Regions from separate parts of the Streptomyces sp. NPDC015661 genome, predicted to be linked through region 1. Evidence: riboswitches for the same ligand, from Rfam matches in the RefSeq annotation. Region 1 holds a riboswitch; each other region holds the start of a gene.

What was found. Region 1 has a riboswitch for cobalamin ahead of ACF07V_RS11620 (cobalamin biosynthesis protein). Riboswitches for the same ligand answer to the same signal wherever they lie in the genome.
Region 2: another riboswitch for cobalamin. It lies ahead of cobN (cobaltochelatase subunit CobN); the one in region 1 lies ahead of ACF07V_RS11620 (cobalamin biosynthesis protein).
Region 3: another riboswitch for cobalamin. It lies ahead of ACF07V_RS35695 (ABC transporter substrate-binding protein); the one in region 1 lies ahead of ACF07V_RS11620 (cobalamin biosynthesis protein).

The regions. Positions count from the first base shown of each region.
Region 1 covers NZ_JBIBST010000003.1:704,144-708,691, forward strand. Annotated here, with positions in the region: gene ACF07V_RS11615 (cobyric acid synthase) at 1-1,241, opposite strand, end outside; gene ACF07V_RS11620 (cobalamin biosynthesis protein) at 1,238-2,224, opposite strand; cobalamin riboswitch at 2,259-2,391, opposite strand; gene ACF07V_RS11625 (hypothetical protein) at 2,512-2,733, opposite strand; gene ACF07V_RS11630 (anion permease) at 2,750-4,012, opposite strand; gene ACF07V_RS11635 (alpha/beta hydrolase) at 4,377-4,548, shown strand, end outside.
Region 2 covers NZ_JBIBST010000012.1:223,955-228,502, reverse strand. Annotated here, with positions in the region: gene cobN (cobaltochelatase subunit CobN) at 1-1,506, opposite strand, end outside; cobalamin riboswitch at 1,547-1,680, opposite strand; gene ACF07V_RS30510 (cobalamin biosynthesis protein CobG) at 1,760-2,995, shown strand; gene ACF07V_RS30505 (precorrin-8X methylmutase) at 2,992-3,645, shown strand; gene ACF07V_RS30500 (precorrin-2 C(20)-methyltransferase) at 3,642-4,548, shown strand, end outside.
Region 3 covers NZ_JBIBST010000018.1:110,649-115,196, forward strand. Annotated here, with positions in the region: gene ACF07V_RS35690 (FecCD family ABC transporter permease) at 1-926, opposite strand, end outside; gene ACF07V_RS35695 (ABC transporter substrate-binding protein) at 923-1,978, opposite strand; cobalamin riboswitch at 2,066-2,191, opposite strand; gene ACF07V_RS35700 (cold-shock protein) at 2,289-2,495, opposite strand; gene ACF07V_RS35705 (TetR family transcriptional regulator) at 2,721-3,317, opposite strand; gene ACF07V_RS35710 (alkane 1-monooxygenase) at 3,432-4,548, shown strand, end outside.

The DNA.
Region 1 (4,548 bases):
CCGTCCAGGAAGGGTTCCCCGCCGTCCACGGTGGCGACGCCGTGGTGGATCTCGTAGCCCTCGACCCGTTCGCCCAGCGCCTCGCCGACCGGCCGGGCGAGGGTCTTCTCGACCCCGAACCGCACCCGTACGGGCAGCAGGCCGAGTCCGTCGACGACCCCCGCCTTCGACTCGACCTCGTCCTCGATGCGCTCGGCCAGGGCCTGGAAGCCGCCGCAGATGCCGAGCACCGGCCGGCCCTCGGCCGCGCGCCGGACGAGGGCGTCCGCGAGTCCCCGCTCCCGCAGCCAGGAGAGGGCCTTGACCGTGCCCCGGGTGCCGGGCACGACGACGAGGTCGGCGTCGACGAGCTCCTCGGGCCGGTCCACGAAGCGGACCACGACGCCCGGTTCGGCGGCGAGCGCGTCGACGTCCGTGAAGTTGGACATCAGCGGCACCGCGCAGACGGCGACCCGCAGTACGTCCGCGCCGACCGGCGGCGCGACGACCGACTCGCGGACGGTGCCCCGCAGGGAGACCCGCAGGCCGTCCTCCTCGTCGATGCCGAGGCCGTGCGCGTACGGCAGGACACCGAAGGTCCGGCGCCCGGTGAGCCCGTGCAGCATGTCCAGGCCCGGTTCCAGGAGGGTCACGTCGCCCCGGAACTTGTTGACCAGGTAGCCCGCGACCAGCGACTGGTCCTCGGGCGCGAGCAGCGCCGTCGTCCCGAAGAACTGGGCGAAGACCCCGCCCCGGTCGATGTCCCCGACGACGACCACGGGCAGCCGCGCGGCGCGCGCGATGCCCATGTTCACGATGTCCGTGCGCCGCAGGTTGATCTCGGCCGGACTCCCCGCCCCCTCGCAGATCACGGCGTCATACGTGCCCCGGAGTTCCTCCAGGCACGCCATCACCGGCTCGAAGAGCGTCTGCTGCCGGCCTCCGTGATAGCCCCGGGCGCTCATCTCGCCGACCGGTTTGCCCATGAGGACGACCTGGCTGGAGCGGTCGCTGCCGGGCTTGAGCAGCACCGGGTTCATCAGCGCGGTCGGCTCCACCCGGGCGGCCTGCGCCTGCATGGCCTGCGCACGGCCGATCTCGGCGCCCTCCCGGGTGACGAAGGAGTTGAGGGACATGTTCTGTCCCTTGAACGGCGCGACCTTGACGCCCTGCCGTACCAGCCAGCGGCAGATGCCGGCCGTCACGACGCTCTTGCCCGCGTCGGACGTGGTCCCGGCGACGAGCAGCCCCCCACCCCTCATGCGTTCCTCCGCTTCAGCGCGCTCGCGATCATGCGGCCGCCGACGCAGGCGGCCAGGGTCAGTCCGGTGATCCGGCGGGAGAGCCGGACCGCGCGGTCGATGTCGGCGACCTCGACGGGCCGCCCCTCCCCGTTGAGGACGGGCCGGTGCTCGACCCGTCCGGCGTACGAGAGGGTGCCCCCGAGCCGTACGCCGAGGGCGCCCGCGAAGGAGGCCTCGACCGGTCCCGCGTTGGGGCTCGGGTGCTTCGCGGCGTCCGCCCGCCAGGCCCGTACGGCCCCGCGCGGGTTCCCGCCGGCGACGGTCGCGAGGGCGGCGGTCAGCCGGGCCCCGGGCCAGCCGGCCACGTCGTCGAGGCGGGCCGAGGCCCAGCCGTACCGCCGGTGGCGGGGGTTCTTGTGGCCGACCATCGCGTCGAGGGTGTTCACCGCGCGGAAGCCGACCAGGCCCGGCACGCCCGCGACCGCTCCCCAGAAGAGGGCGCCCACGACCGCGTCGGAGGTGTTCTCGGCGACGGACTCGACGACCGCGCGGGCCATCGCGGGACCGTCGAGGGACTGCGGGTCGCGTCCGCACAGGTGCGGCAGCCGTTCCCGGGCGACCTCCAGGTCCCCGGCGGCGAGGGCGCCGCCGATCGCGCGGGCCTCGCGTCCCAGGGTCGTCCCGCCGACGACGGCCCAGACCGAGGCGGCGGTGAGGGCGACGGAGGCGGCGCGGCTGTCCCGTACCGTACGGGCGGCGAGGGCGCCGGCCGCGACGGTGGCGCCGACGCAGACGGCGGTGTGCAGGGCGCCCCAGCCGCGGTGGTCGTGCCAGAGGGCCTTCTCGACCCGGCCCGCGGCCCGGCCGAAGGCGGCGACGGGGTGTCCGCGGCGGGGATCGCCGACGAGCAGGTCGACGGCGAGACCGGCCGCCGCGCCGTACGCGAATCCGTCCGGGGAGAGGCGGCTGGCTCTGGACAGGGTGGGGCTGCGGCCGGGCATGGCGACGTGTCCTCACTCAGGGTCCGCGCCCTGGATCGACGTGACCGGCGGCGAGAGTTCCTGACTCCCGGACCCTTCGGATCCGGTCACAGTGGCGGGACCGCGCCGGAATCGCACCGGACTTCCTCTACTGCCGCCGTAATGGCCTCGGCAGTCCACCACGGCCCGAGAACAGCCGTCAACTCACCCTTGACCTGCGCCGCGTCACTGTGCGAAGCACCACAAACACGACGGCCGGGCGGCCCGCACGCGAGGTGCGGACCGCCCGGCCGGGGTGGTGAGGACCGTCAGGCGACGATCAGGTAGATGCCGTACGCCACGGCCGCCAGGCACAGGGCGAAGCAGGCGTAGGCGCCGGTGCGGGCCAGGACGGCGGAGCCTCCCTGGGTGGCGGCCTGCTCCTGCTTGGAGAGGCCGATGACACCGAGGGTGAAGAGGCCCACGAGGGCGACGGTCGCCACGAGGCTGACTCCGAAGACGGAGCCGAGAGCTGCCCAGTCGATCTTCATGCTTGGTTCCAGTTCCTTAGACCGCGGCGGTGGCCGGGGGAGCGGCCGGGTCCGTGGGGGCCGGCGCGGGGATGGTGGTCTTCAGGTCCTCGTCCGCGACGGCGGCGACGGTACCGGCCGGCGGCGGGGTGACGGCCGCGATCGCGGTGGTCACGACGCCCTCGGGCTCGGCGTCGGTGTCGACCTCGTTGACGTTGGTGTGGTCGACCGGCTGGCGGCGGGAGACGAGCCAGATGCCGAGGCAGGAGGCGGCGAGGAAGGCCGCGACGACGTAGACGCCCCAGTTGCCCTGACGGGCGACGAACTCGGCACCGGCGGCGACCAGGCCGGCGGCCGGCAGGGTCAGGCCCCAGGCGACGAACATGCGGGTGGCGGTCGACCAGCGGACGACACCGCCCTTGCGGCCCAGACCCGCACCCATGACGGCGCCGGAGACGGAGTGCGTGGTGGAGAGGGAGAAGCCCAGGTGGGAGGAGGCCAGGATGACCGTGGCCGCGCTGGTCTGGGCGGCGAAGCCCTGCTGCGGCTGGAGGTCGGTGAGGCCCTTGCCCATGGTGCGGATGATGCGCCAGCCGCCGAGGGCCGTGCCGAGCGCGATCGCCGTGCCGGCGGAGACGATGACCCAGACCGGCGGGTTGGCGCCGGAGGGCAGGGAGCCGCCGGCGACCAGGGCGAGGGTGATGATGCCCATCGTCTTCTGGGCGTCGTTGGTGCCGTGGGCGAGGGAGACGAGACCGGCGGAGGCGATCTGGCCGACGCGGTAGCCCTTGGCCGTGTCCTTCTCGGAGGTCTTGGCGCCGATCTTGTACGTCAGCTTCGTGGCCAGCATCGCGGCGATGCCGGCGACGATCGGCGCGGCGACGGCCGGGATGAGGACCTTGCTGACGACGACCTCGCCGTTGACGCCGCTGACGCCGATCGAGGCGACGGTCGCGCCGATGAGGCCGCCCATCAGGGCGTGGGAGGAGCTGGAGGGCAGTCCGACCAGCCAGGTCACCAGATTCCAGAGGATCGCGCCGACGAGCGCGGCGAGGATCACTTCGGGCTGGATGCCGTCCTCGTTGACCAGTCCCTTGGAGATCGTCTTGGCGACCTCCACGGACAGGAACGCGCCGACGAGGTTCAGCACGGCGGACATGACCACCGCCGTCTTCGGCTTGAGGGCACCGGTCGAGATGGTCGTGGCCATCGCGTTGGCGGTGTCGTGGAAACCGTTCGTGAAATCGAACACGAGAGCTGTCACGACCACAATGGCGAGCAGCAGCGTGATGTGTTCCATTTACCCAGGCAATCGTTCGACGTCAGTGTTTCGTTGAACGTAAGCAACCTGAGTGAACGGAAGATGAACTGGGCCGGGCGACGTGGTGTCTCTAACCGGTGTCAAGAGGTTCCGCTTCTCGCTCCGGGGGACCCGGTGTCCACGATGCGGTCACCCCGGAACCACGGGCATCCCAGTCCTCCCGGGGCACATGCGACCTGTCCCGCTTCCTCCCCCGTCATCCCGTTCCGCTCCCTGGACGCGACCATCCGACCGGATGACCCCGCGGAGGAGACCCATGTCACTCCCCTGAGCGACCCTTCCGCTTCTCCCCCGCCGGGTCCCCCCGGTGGCAGCCCCACCCCGACCTGCCGAGACTGGGAGCGTGCGCCCGGCTACAGCGACGGCAGCGGCCGTCACCACCCTGATCGGTGTCGGCGCGGCCGCGTTCGCGGCCGGCCGGTACGCCAGCGACGTCGCCCTCAAGGCGCCGTCCGGACGACCACTGCCCGGAGACCCGCGGCTCACCGTGCACGCCACGGGACCCGAGCGGGTCA
Region 2 (4,548 bases), on a different contig from region 1:
GTAGTGGTGGGACGGCGGGAGATCGGGGTCGTGGTAGATCGCGATCGGGTTCTCGCCGAAGCCGCGCGGCGGCTGGATGAGGACGAGGAGGTTCCCGCGCCGCAGTGCGGCGAGGACGATGTCGCCCTCCGGGTTGCGGGAGCGGTCGAGGAACATCTCGCCGGGCGCCGGGCCCCAGTGCTCCTCGACCTGCTCGCGGAGCTCGGCGGGCAGGGTCGCGTACCAGCGCTTGTAGTCGGCGGCCGGGATGCGGACCGGGTTCTTCGCGAGCTGTTCCTCGGTCAGCCAGTCCTGGTCGTGGCCGCCGGCCTCGATGAGGGCGTAGATCAGCTCGTCGCCGTCGCCGGAGACCAGGCCGGGGAGCTCGGCCTCGGGCCCGAAGTCGTAGCCCTCGGCGATCAGGCGGCGGAGCAGGGAGACGGCGGAGGCCGGGGTGTCCAGACCGACGGCGTTGCCGATGCGGGAGTGCTTCGTCGGGTACGCGGAGAGGACGAGCGCCAGCCGCTTCTCGGCGTTCGGGATGTGGCGGAGCCGGGCGTGCCGGACGGCGATCCCGGCGACGCGGGCCGCGCGCTCGGCGTCGGCGACGTACGCGGGCAGACCGTCGGCGTCGATCTCCTTGAAGGAGAACGGGACGGTGATGAGCCGGCCGTCGAACTCGGGCACGGCGACCTGGCTGGCGGCGTCGAGGGGGGAGAGGCCCTCGTCGTTCTCCTCCCAGTTCGCGCGCGAGCCGGTCAGGCACAGGGCCTGGAGGATCGGCACGTCGAGCGCGGCGAGCGCGCCCGCGTCCCAGGCCTCCTCGTCGCCGCCGGCCTGCGCCTCGGCGGGCTTCGTACCACCGGCGGCGAGGACGGTCGTGACGATCGCGTCGGCTCCCCGCAGCGTCTCGACGAGCTCCGCCTCGGGGGCGCGCAGGGACGCCACGTACAGCGGGAGGGCCCGCGCGCCGGCGTCCTCGATCGCGCCGCACAGGGCGTCGACGAAGGCGGTGTTCCCGCTCATGTGGTGGGCGCGGTAGTAGAGCACGGCGACGGTCGGCCCGTCGGTGTCCTTCGCGACCCGGTCCAGCGGGCCCCAGGTGGGGGCGGCCGCCGGGGCCTCGAAGCCGTTGCCGGTGAGCAGGACGGTGTCGGAGAGGAAGCGGGCCAGCTGCTCCAGGTTGGTCGGACCGCCGTGCGCCAGATAGGCGTGCGCCTCGGTGGCGACGCCGACGGGGACGGTGGAGGCCTCCATCAGCTGGGCGTCGGGGGCCTGTTCGCCGCTGAGCACGACGACCGGCTTTCCGGCGGCGAGGACCGTGTCGAGCCCCTCCTGCCAGGAACGGAGCCCGCCGAGGAGCCGGACGACGACCAGGTCGACGCCGTCGAGCAGGGCCGGGAGGTCGGCGAGGGGGAGACGGGAGGGGTTGGCGAAGCGGTACGCGACCGCTCCCTCGGCCTGGGCGGCGTTGGCCGCGCGGGCGCTGAGCAGGTCGGTGTCGGAGTGCGACAGCAGCAGGAGCATGGCGAGCTCAGGCCCTTCCTCGGGGTTGTCCGCGCCCCGGGTGGTCGTATGGACGGCGGGAGTTCCTGACTCACCCGTCCCCTCACGGGTACGGGCTCACAGTGGCGGGACCGCGCCGGATTCTCACCGGGCTTCCTCCCCGGGGTCCTGGGACCCCATGCCGATCTGCATCCTAGATCGTGGCGTAGGCGGGCCCCAGGGAGCGGCGGGGTCGACCGGATCACACTCGGTGGCCGGCCGGTTCCCCGTGGGTATGCTCGCCGCCATGCCGCCCACCCCACCCCCGACGCCCGAGCCGGGCGAAGTTCGCATACGGGACCGTGGCGACGCCTGCCCCGGGGCGCTGCGCCTGCACCCCGCCGACGACGGACGCCTGGCCCGACTGCGCCTGCCCGCAGGGCGACTGACGGCCCGTCAGGCCGAGGTGCTGGCCCGCGCCGCCGAGACCCTCGGCGACGGACGGATCAGCATCACCTCGCGCGGCAACGCCGAGCTGCGCGGCCTCGCCGAGGACTGCGGGGCGGAGCTCGCGGCCCTCCTGGCCGGGGCGGGCCTGCTGCCCTCCCCCACCCACGAGCGCGTCCGCAACATCCTGGCCTCGCCCGGGGCGGGACTCGACGGACTCGGCTCCGCGGACGTGCAGTTGTGGGCCCGGGCGCTGGACGGCGCCCTGTGCGCCGAACCCCGGGCGGCGTCCCTTTCGGGACGGTTCCTGTTCGTCCTGGACGACGGGCGCGGGGACGTCGCCGGACTCGGCGGCGATGTGAGCTTGATCGCAGGACCGGACGGGTCCGTCCTGTTGTGGCTCGGCTCCCGGGTCTTCCGGCTCGCCGCCGCCGACGCCGTCCGGGCCGCCCTCACCGCCGCCCTCGCTTTCCTCGACGCCGCCGAGGCCGCCGGGAACGGGGCCTGGCGGCCGCACGAGCTGCCCGAGGAGCACGTGCCCGACTGGGCCGGGGCCCTCGCGCGGGCCGGGATCGCGGCGGAGCCCGTACCCGTACCGCCGCTTCCGGTGTCCCCGCCGCCCGCGCCCGGGCCGCTCGGCGACCGCGCCCTGCACGTCCTCGCCCCGCTCGGCCGGCTCACCGCCGCCCAGCTGCGGGCCCTGGCCGAGGGTGCCGACGAACTGCGGCTCACGCCGTGGCGGGGCGCGGTCGCCACCGCGGACCCCGCGCGACTCCCCGCCCTCGCGTCGTACGGGCTGATCACCCGCCCCGACGCCCCCGGCGCCGGCGTCACCGCCTGCACCGGACGCCCCGGCTGCGGCAAGTCCCTCGCCGACGTCCGGACGGACGCGCTGGCCGCGCCCCCGGGGCCGCTGCCCGTGCACTTCTCCGGGTGCGCGCGCCGCTGCGGGCACCCGCACGGCGCCTGGATCGAGGTCCTCGCCACCGGCGACGACACCTACCTGGTGGACGACGTCCCCACCCCCCGCACCTCCCTGACCGCAGCAGTCGCGGCGGCCCGCAGCCTGCCCCACACGAGATGAGCGAGAGCACCAGGATGTTCGACTACGAGAAGGACGGGACGGAGATCTACCGCCGGTCCTTTGCCACCATCCGCGCCGAGGCGGACCTCGCGGGCCTGCCCGCCGACGTCGCCCAGGTGGCGGTCCGGATGATCCACGCCTGCGGCATGACCGACCTCGTGCAGGACATCGCCCACTCGCCGCAGGTCGTCGCGAACGCCCGCGCCGCCCTCCGGGCCGGCGCCCCCATCCTCTGCGACGCCCAGATGGTCGCCAGCGGCGTCACCCGCAAGCGGCTGCCCGCCGACAACGAGGTGCTCTGCGCCCTCTCCGACCCGGCCGTCCCCGGCCTCGCCGCCGAGCTCGGCACCACCCGCTCGGCCGCCGCCCTCGAACTGTGGCGGGACCGCCTCGAAGGCTCCGTCGTCGCCATCGGCAACGCGCCGACCGCCCTCTTCCACCTCCTGGAGATGGTCGCGAAGGGCGCGGGGAAGCCCGCCGCCGTCCTCGGCATCCCGGTCGGCTTCATCGGCGCCGCCGAGTCCAAGGACGCGCTGGCCGAGAACACCCTCGGCCTCGACTACCTGGTCGTACGGGGCCGGCGCGGCGGCAGCGCGATGACGGCCGCCGCGATCAACGCCCTCGCCCACGAAGCGGAGATCCAGGCATGACCACCGTGACCGGAAAGCTGTACGGGGTCGGCCTCGGCCCCGGCGACCCGAACCTGATGACGGTCGCCGCCGTGAAGGCCATCGCCTCCGCCGACGTGATCGCCTACCACTCGGCCCGCCACGGCCGCTCGATAGCGCGTTCCATCGCCGCCGAGCACATCCGCGAGGACCACATCGAGGAGCGGCTGATGTACCCGCTCACGGTGGAGACCACGGACCACCCGGGCGGCTACCGGGGCGCCCTGAACGACTTCTACGAGGAGGCCTCGGCCCGGCTCGCCGCCCACCTCGACGCCGGCCGCACCGTCGCCGTCCTCGCCGAGGGCGACCCGCTGTTCTACGGCTCGTACCAGCACATGCACAAGCGGCTCGCCGACCGCTACGACACGACCGTCATCCCCGGCGTGACCTCCGTCAGCGCCGCCGCCGCCCGGCTCGGCGAGCCGCTGTGCGAGGCGGAGGAAGTCCTCACGATCATCCCCGGCACCCTGCCGGAGGACGAGCTGACGGCCCGCCTCGCGGGCACCGACTCGGCGGTCGTGATGAAGCTCGGCCGCACGTTCCCGACGGTGAAGCGGGCGCTTGAGCGGGCGGGCCGGCTGGACGACGCCCGGTATGTGGAGCGGGCGTTCATGCAGGGCGAGCGCACGGAGCAGCTGACGGACGTGGACCCCTCCTCGGTCCCGTACTTCTCCGTCGCGGTCCTCCCCTCCCGTGTCGACCAGGAGCCTCCCGTACGGGAGACGGGCGAGGTCACCGTCGTCGGCACCGGCCCGGCCGGGGCACCCTGGCTCACCCCCGAGTCGCGCGGCGCGCTCGTCAACGCCGACGTCCTCGTCGGCTACACGACGTACCTCGACCGGGTCCCCGTCCTCCGCCCCGGCCAGATCCGGCACGGCTCCG
Region 3 (4,548 bases), on a different contig from region 1:
GTGTCGGCCCAGACGAGGAACACCGCTCCGGCCAGGGCGGTGACCGGCAGGAGGCGGGCGTGTCCGGGGCCGGCGAGCGCGCGGGCGGCGTGCGGCAGGACGAGGCCGACGAAGCCGATCGCGCCGGCGGCGGAGACCAGAGCGGCCGTCAGGAGGGCGGTGACGCACAGCAGGACGAGCCGGGTCCGCGCGACGGCGACGCCGAGCGAGGCGGCGGCCTCCTCGCCGAAGGCGAAGGCGTCCAGGGTCCTCGCGTACCCGCCGCAGATCAGCAGGGCCGCCGCGAGGACGGCGAGGCACAGCCACACCTCGCTCCAGCCGGCCCCGGCGAGCGAGCCGAGCAGCCAGAAGAGCACGCCCCGGGTGGTCTCGGCGTCGGCGGCGGTCATGACGACGAAGGAGGTCAGGGCGGAGAAGAGCTGCATCGCGGCGACGCCCGCGAGGACCACCCGGTCCGTGGAGCCGCCGAGGGTGTGGCTGAGCAGCAGGACGAGCGCGAAGGAGACCACCGCCCCCAGGAACGCCCCGCCGGTGACGGAGAGGACCCCGCCGCCGATGCCGAGGACGACGACCGCGACCGCGCCGGTCGACGCTCCGGAGGAGACGCCGAGGACGAAGGGGTCGGCCAGCGGGTTGCGCAGGAGCGACTGCATCACCGCCCCGCAGACGGCGAGTCCGGCGCCGCAGACGGCGGCGAGGAGGGTGCGGGGCAGCCGCAGGTCCCAGACGATCCCGTCGCGGATCGGCGGGAGTTCGGAGACTCCGCCGCCGAGGTGGGCGGCGATCACGGAACCGGCCTCGCCGACGCCTATGTCCGCCGGTCCGACGGTGACGGCCACGGCGACGGACAGGCCGAGCAGCACGAGTCCGGCCGTCGTCCACAGGAGCGCCGTGGCGGACGTGACCTCCCGCCGGGTGGTGCTCACTTCGCCAGACCGTACGAGCGGAGCGCGGCCGCCACCTTCTCGACGCCCTCCACCGTGCGGAGGGTGGGGTTCATCGCCTGCCCGCTGAGCAGGACGTACCGCTTGTGCTTCACGGCCGTCATGTTCCGGGTGACGGGGTCGGACTCCAGGAACTCGATCTTCTTCGCCGCGCTCTCGGCGGACTGCGCGCGGCGGGTGAGGTCGCCGATCACGAGGACGTCGGGGTCACGGTCCGCGACGGTCTCCCAGTTGACCTGGGGCCACTCCTCGCGGGTGTCGTCGAAGACGTTCTTCGCGCCGAGGGCGTTCGTGACGATCCCGGGCGCCCCGCAACAGCCCGCCATGTAGGGCGCCTTGGCGTCGGAGTACCAGTAGAGGACGGTGGCGTCGGTGAAGTCGGCGGCCGCCGTGGCCTTCGCGACCCGGTCCTCGAGTCCGGCGACGAGCTTCTCGCCGCGCTCGGGGACGCCGAACACCCGGGCCAGGTCGCGGATCTCGCCGTAGACGGTCTCCATGGTGAGGGGGCGGGTGCGGACGCCGTCGCCGTCGCCGCTGTTGTCCTTGCCGACGCAGTCGGTGGGCGAGAGGTAGGTGGGGACGCCGAGCTGCTCGAAGCGTTCGCGGGGCGCGACCCCGCCCTTGCCGAGGGTGTACGCGAACGAGGCGGCCGCGAAGTCGGGTTCGGTGTCGAGGACCTTCTCGAAGGAGGGGTAGCGGTCGGCGAGGCGCGGGACCTTCGCGTTCTCCTTCTCCAGGCCCTTGAGCACCGGGTCGGTCCAGGTGGCGGTGCCCACCATGCGGTCGGCGAGGCCGAGCGAGAGCATGATCTCCGCCGCCCCCTGGTCGAGGGCGACGGCCCGGCGCGGGGCGCGGTCGACGCGGACCGGCCGTCCGCAGTTGTCGTCGAAGGTGACGGGGTAGCCGCGCTCCGGGGCCGTTCCCTTCCCGGCCGGCGCGGCGGTCCAACCGCCGCATCCGGTCACCGTCGCGGTGAGGACCAGGACGCCGACCAGGGCGAGCACGGCGGAGCGGACGGGGTGTCCGAGGGGCACGGGGAACTTCCTCTGCGTCCACGGCTCATACGCGGAGCCTGTCGTACGGTGCTCCCCGGTCGGCGGCGTGCCGCCGGGGCCGCCAGCAGGTCTTCGGACTCGGGGTCAGCCGGACGGAGCGCCTTCCCGGGCCCGTCGTGCCGCCCAGTGGCCGATGCTCCGCCCGTCGCCCTCACCGCTGCGCGTCAGTTCCGGTCTCGCACCGGATTCCCTGACCCGTGGACGTACCCGTTCAGGTGCGTACAAAGGTGCGACTGGCCTCGGCACAGTACCACCGGCCGGCCGCCGCGCCCCGGGACGCCCGTCGACGTCAGACGCGCAGCTCCTTCGCCTCGAAGCGGCCGTCGCCGAGGACCAGGACGAAGGAGACCTGCTGCCCCTCGGAGACCGTCCGCTCCTCGCTCTCGATGTCCTCGGCGCTGAAGTAGACCTGCTCCTCGGAGCCCACGGGGACGACGAAGCCGTACCCGCCGAGACGGTTGAAGGACTGCACGAACCCCTTGCTTCTGCCATCCACGGCGGCCTCCTCGTCGGCTCGGGCGACGCGGTCGAGGGTGTCCGGCCCCGGGCGGGCCGTGTCCGCGCCTCAGGGGAGATGTACCCCGCGCACCCGCCCTTCGCCACCGCCGCCGCCCCGGGGAGAACCACCCCAAACGATCTCGTACAATATTCAACAGAGGCCCGCTGCCGGAGATCCCCCGTGTCCGTCAGCGGGCCTCGCCCTTTCCTCGCGGAGCTCGCCTCAGGCGCGGCCGCCCGGGTAGGCGATCCGTGCCGTGATCCTGGCGATGCGCCGCGCCGACTCCTCCGGCGCGGCCACCGGCTGGACGATGTGGCTGACGGTGAGCCGCACGATCGTCTCGACGGCGAGGCCGCGGGACTCCTCGTCGACGTCGGGCCAGGCCTCGATCGCGTACGCGTCGAGCATCGCCATCGCCGTGCCGAAGACCGGCTCCGGGCGCGTGGTGAGATAGGCCAGGAGATCGTCCTCGCCGCCGCGCGCGGCGAGCAGGACGCTCTTGATGAGCGGGTTGTCCACGGCCTGCTGCAGCGTGTAGCCGACGCCCGCCGCCGCTGCCGCCTCCAACTCGCCCCGATGGGCGTCGAGTTCACGCTGGATGCCGAGGAGGAAGCCCTCCAGCTCTCGCTGGACCAGGGCGTTGCCGATGGCCTCCTTCGAGCCGAACTCGTTGTAGAGCGTCTGGCGGCTGATGCCGGCGGCCCGCGCGATGGCGGCCATGCGGAGCCCGCCCCAGCCGTCGGCGGCGACGAGCCGGTAGGCGGCGTCGAGCACCTGCTCGCGCAGGAGGGACCGAACACTCTCACGGAAACGTGTCATCGTGCCCCCACTTTATCCACCGGCCCCTGTCCAGAGCATTGACACCTTGCAGTGAATCCGTCTATCAACTGGACAGAACGCAGGTGAAGTGTCCACCTCTCCGAGGAGCCGGTCTTGGCCCTGCACAGCGACTCCCCCGAAGCCCCCGCCGCCTGGCGCGACCCCAAGCGCCTGCTCTGGCTGCTCGGCCTGCTCATCCCGGCCTTCCCCTTCCTCTCCTGGGGTCTGGTGGCCGCCACCGGGCTCCGCCTCTTCTGGTGGACCGGGATCCTCGTCCTGTACGTGATCTTCCCGGTCGTCGACCACCTCATCGGCAAGGACTCCGCCAACCCGCCGGACAGCGCGCTCGCCCACCTGGAGCAGGACCGCTACTACCGCTGGTGCACCTATCTCTACCTCCCCCTCCAGTACGCGGGTCTCGTCCTCGGCTGCTGGCTGATCACCCGGGGCGACCTCGCCCTCCTGGACCGGATCGGGCTGACGTGCACCCTCGGCGGGGTCGCCGGCATCGCCATCAACACCGCCCACGAACTGGGGCACAAGACGGAGGCACTGGAGCGCAGGCTCTCCCGGATCGCGCTCGCCCAGACCTGGTACGGCCACTTCTACGTCGAGCACAACCACGGCCACCACATCCGCGTCGCCACCCCGGAGGACCCCGCGAGCGCCCGGCTCGGCGAGAGCTTCTGGCGCTTCCTGCCCCGGACCGTCCTCGGCAGCCTCACCTCGGCCTGGCGCCTGGAGAAGCGCCGGCTCGCCCGCCGGGGCCGGTCCGTGTGGAGCCCGCGCAACACGGTCCTCGGCTCCTGGGCGCTGTCGTTCGCGCTCTTCGCGGGGCTCGCGCTCGCCTTCGGTCCCGGAGTCCTGCCGTACCTCGCGGGCCAGGCGGTCTTCGGCTTCTGCCTGCTCGAAGTCATCAACTACACCGAGCACTACGGCCTCAAGCGGCAGCTCACCGCGAGCGGCCGGTACGAGCGCTGCGCCCCGCGCCACAGCTGGAACAGCGACAACGTCGCCTCGAACGTCTTCCTCTACCACCTCCAGCGGCACAGCGACCACCACGCGCACCCCACCCGGCGCTACCAGTCGCTGCGCCACTTCGACGAGGCCCCGGAGATGCCGACGGGGTACGCGGGGATGATCGTCCTCGCGTACGTCCCGCCGCTCTGGCGCCGCGTCATGGACCCCCGGGTCCTCGCCCACTACGACGGGGACGTGACCCGGGCGAACC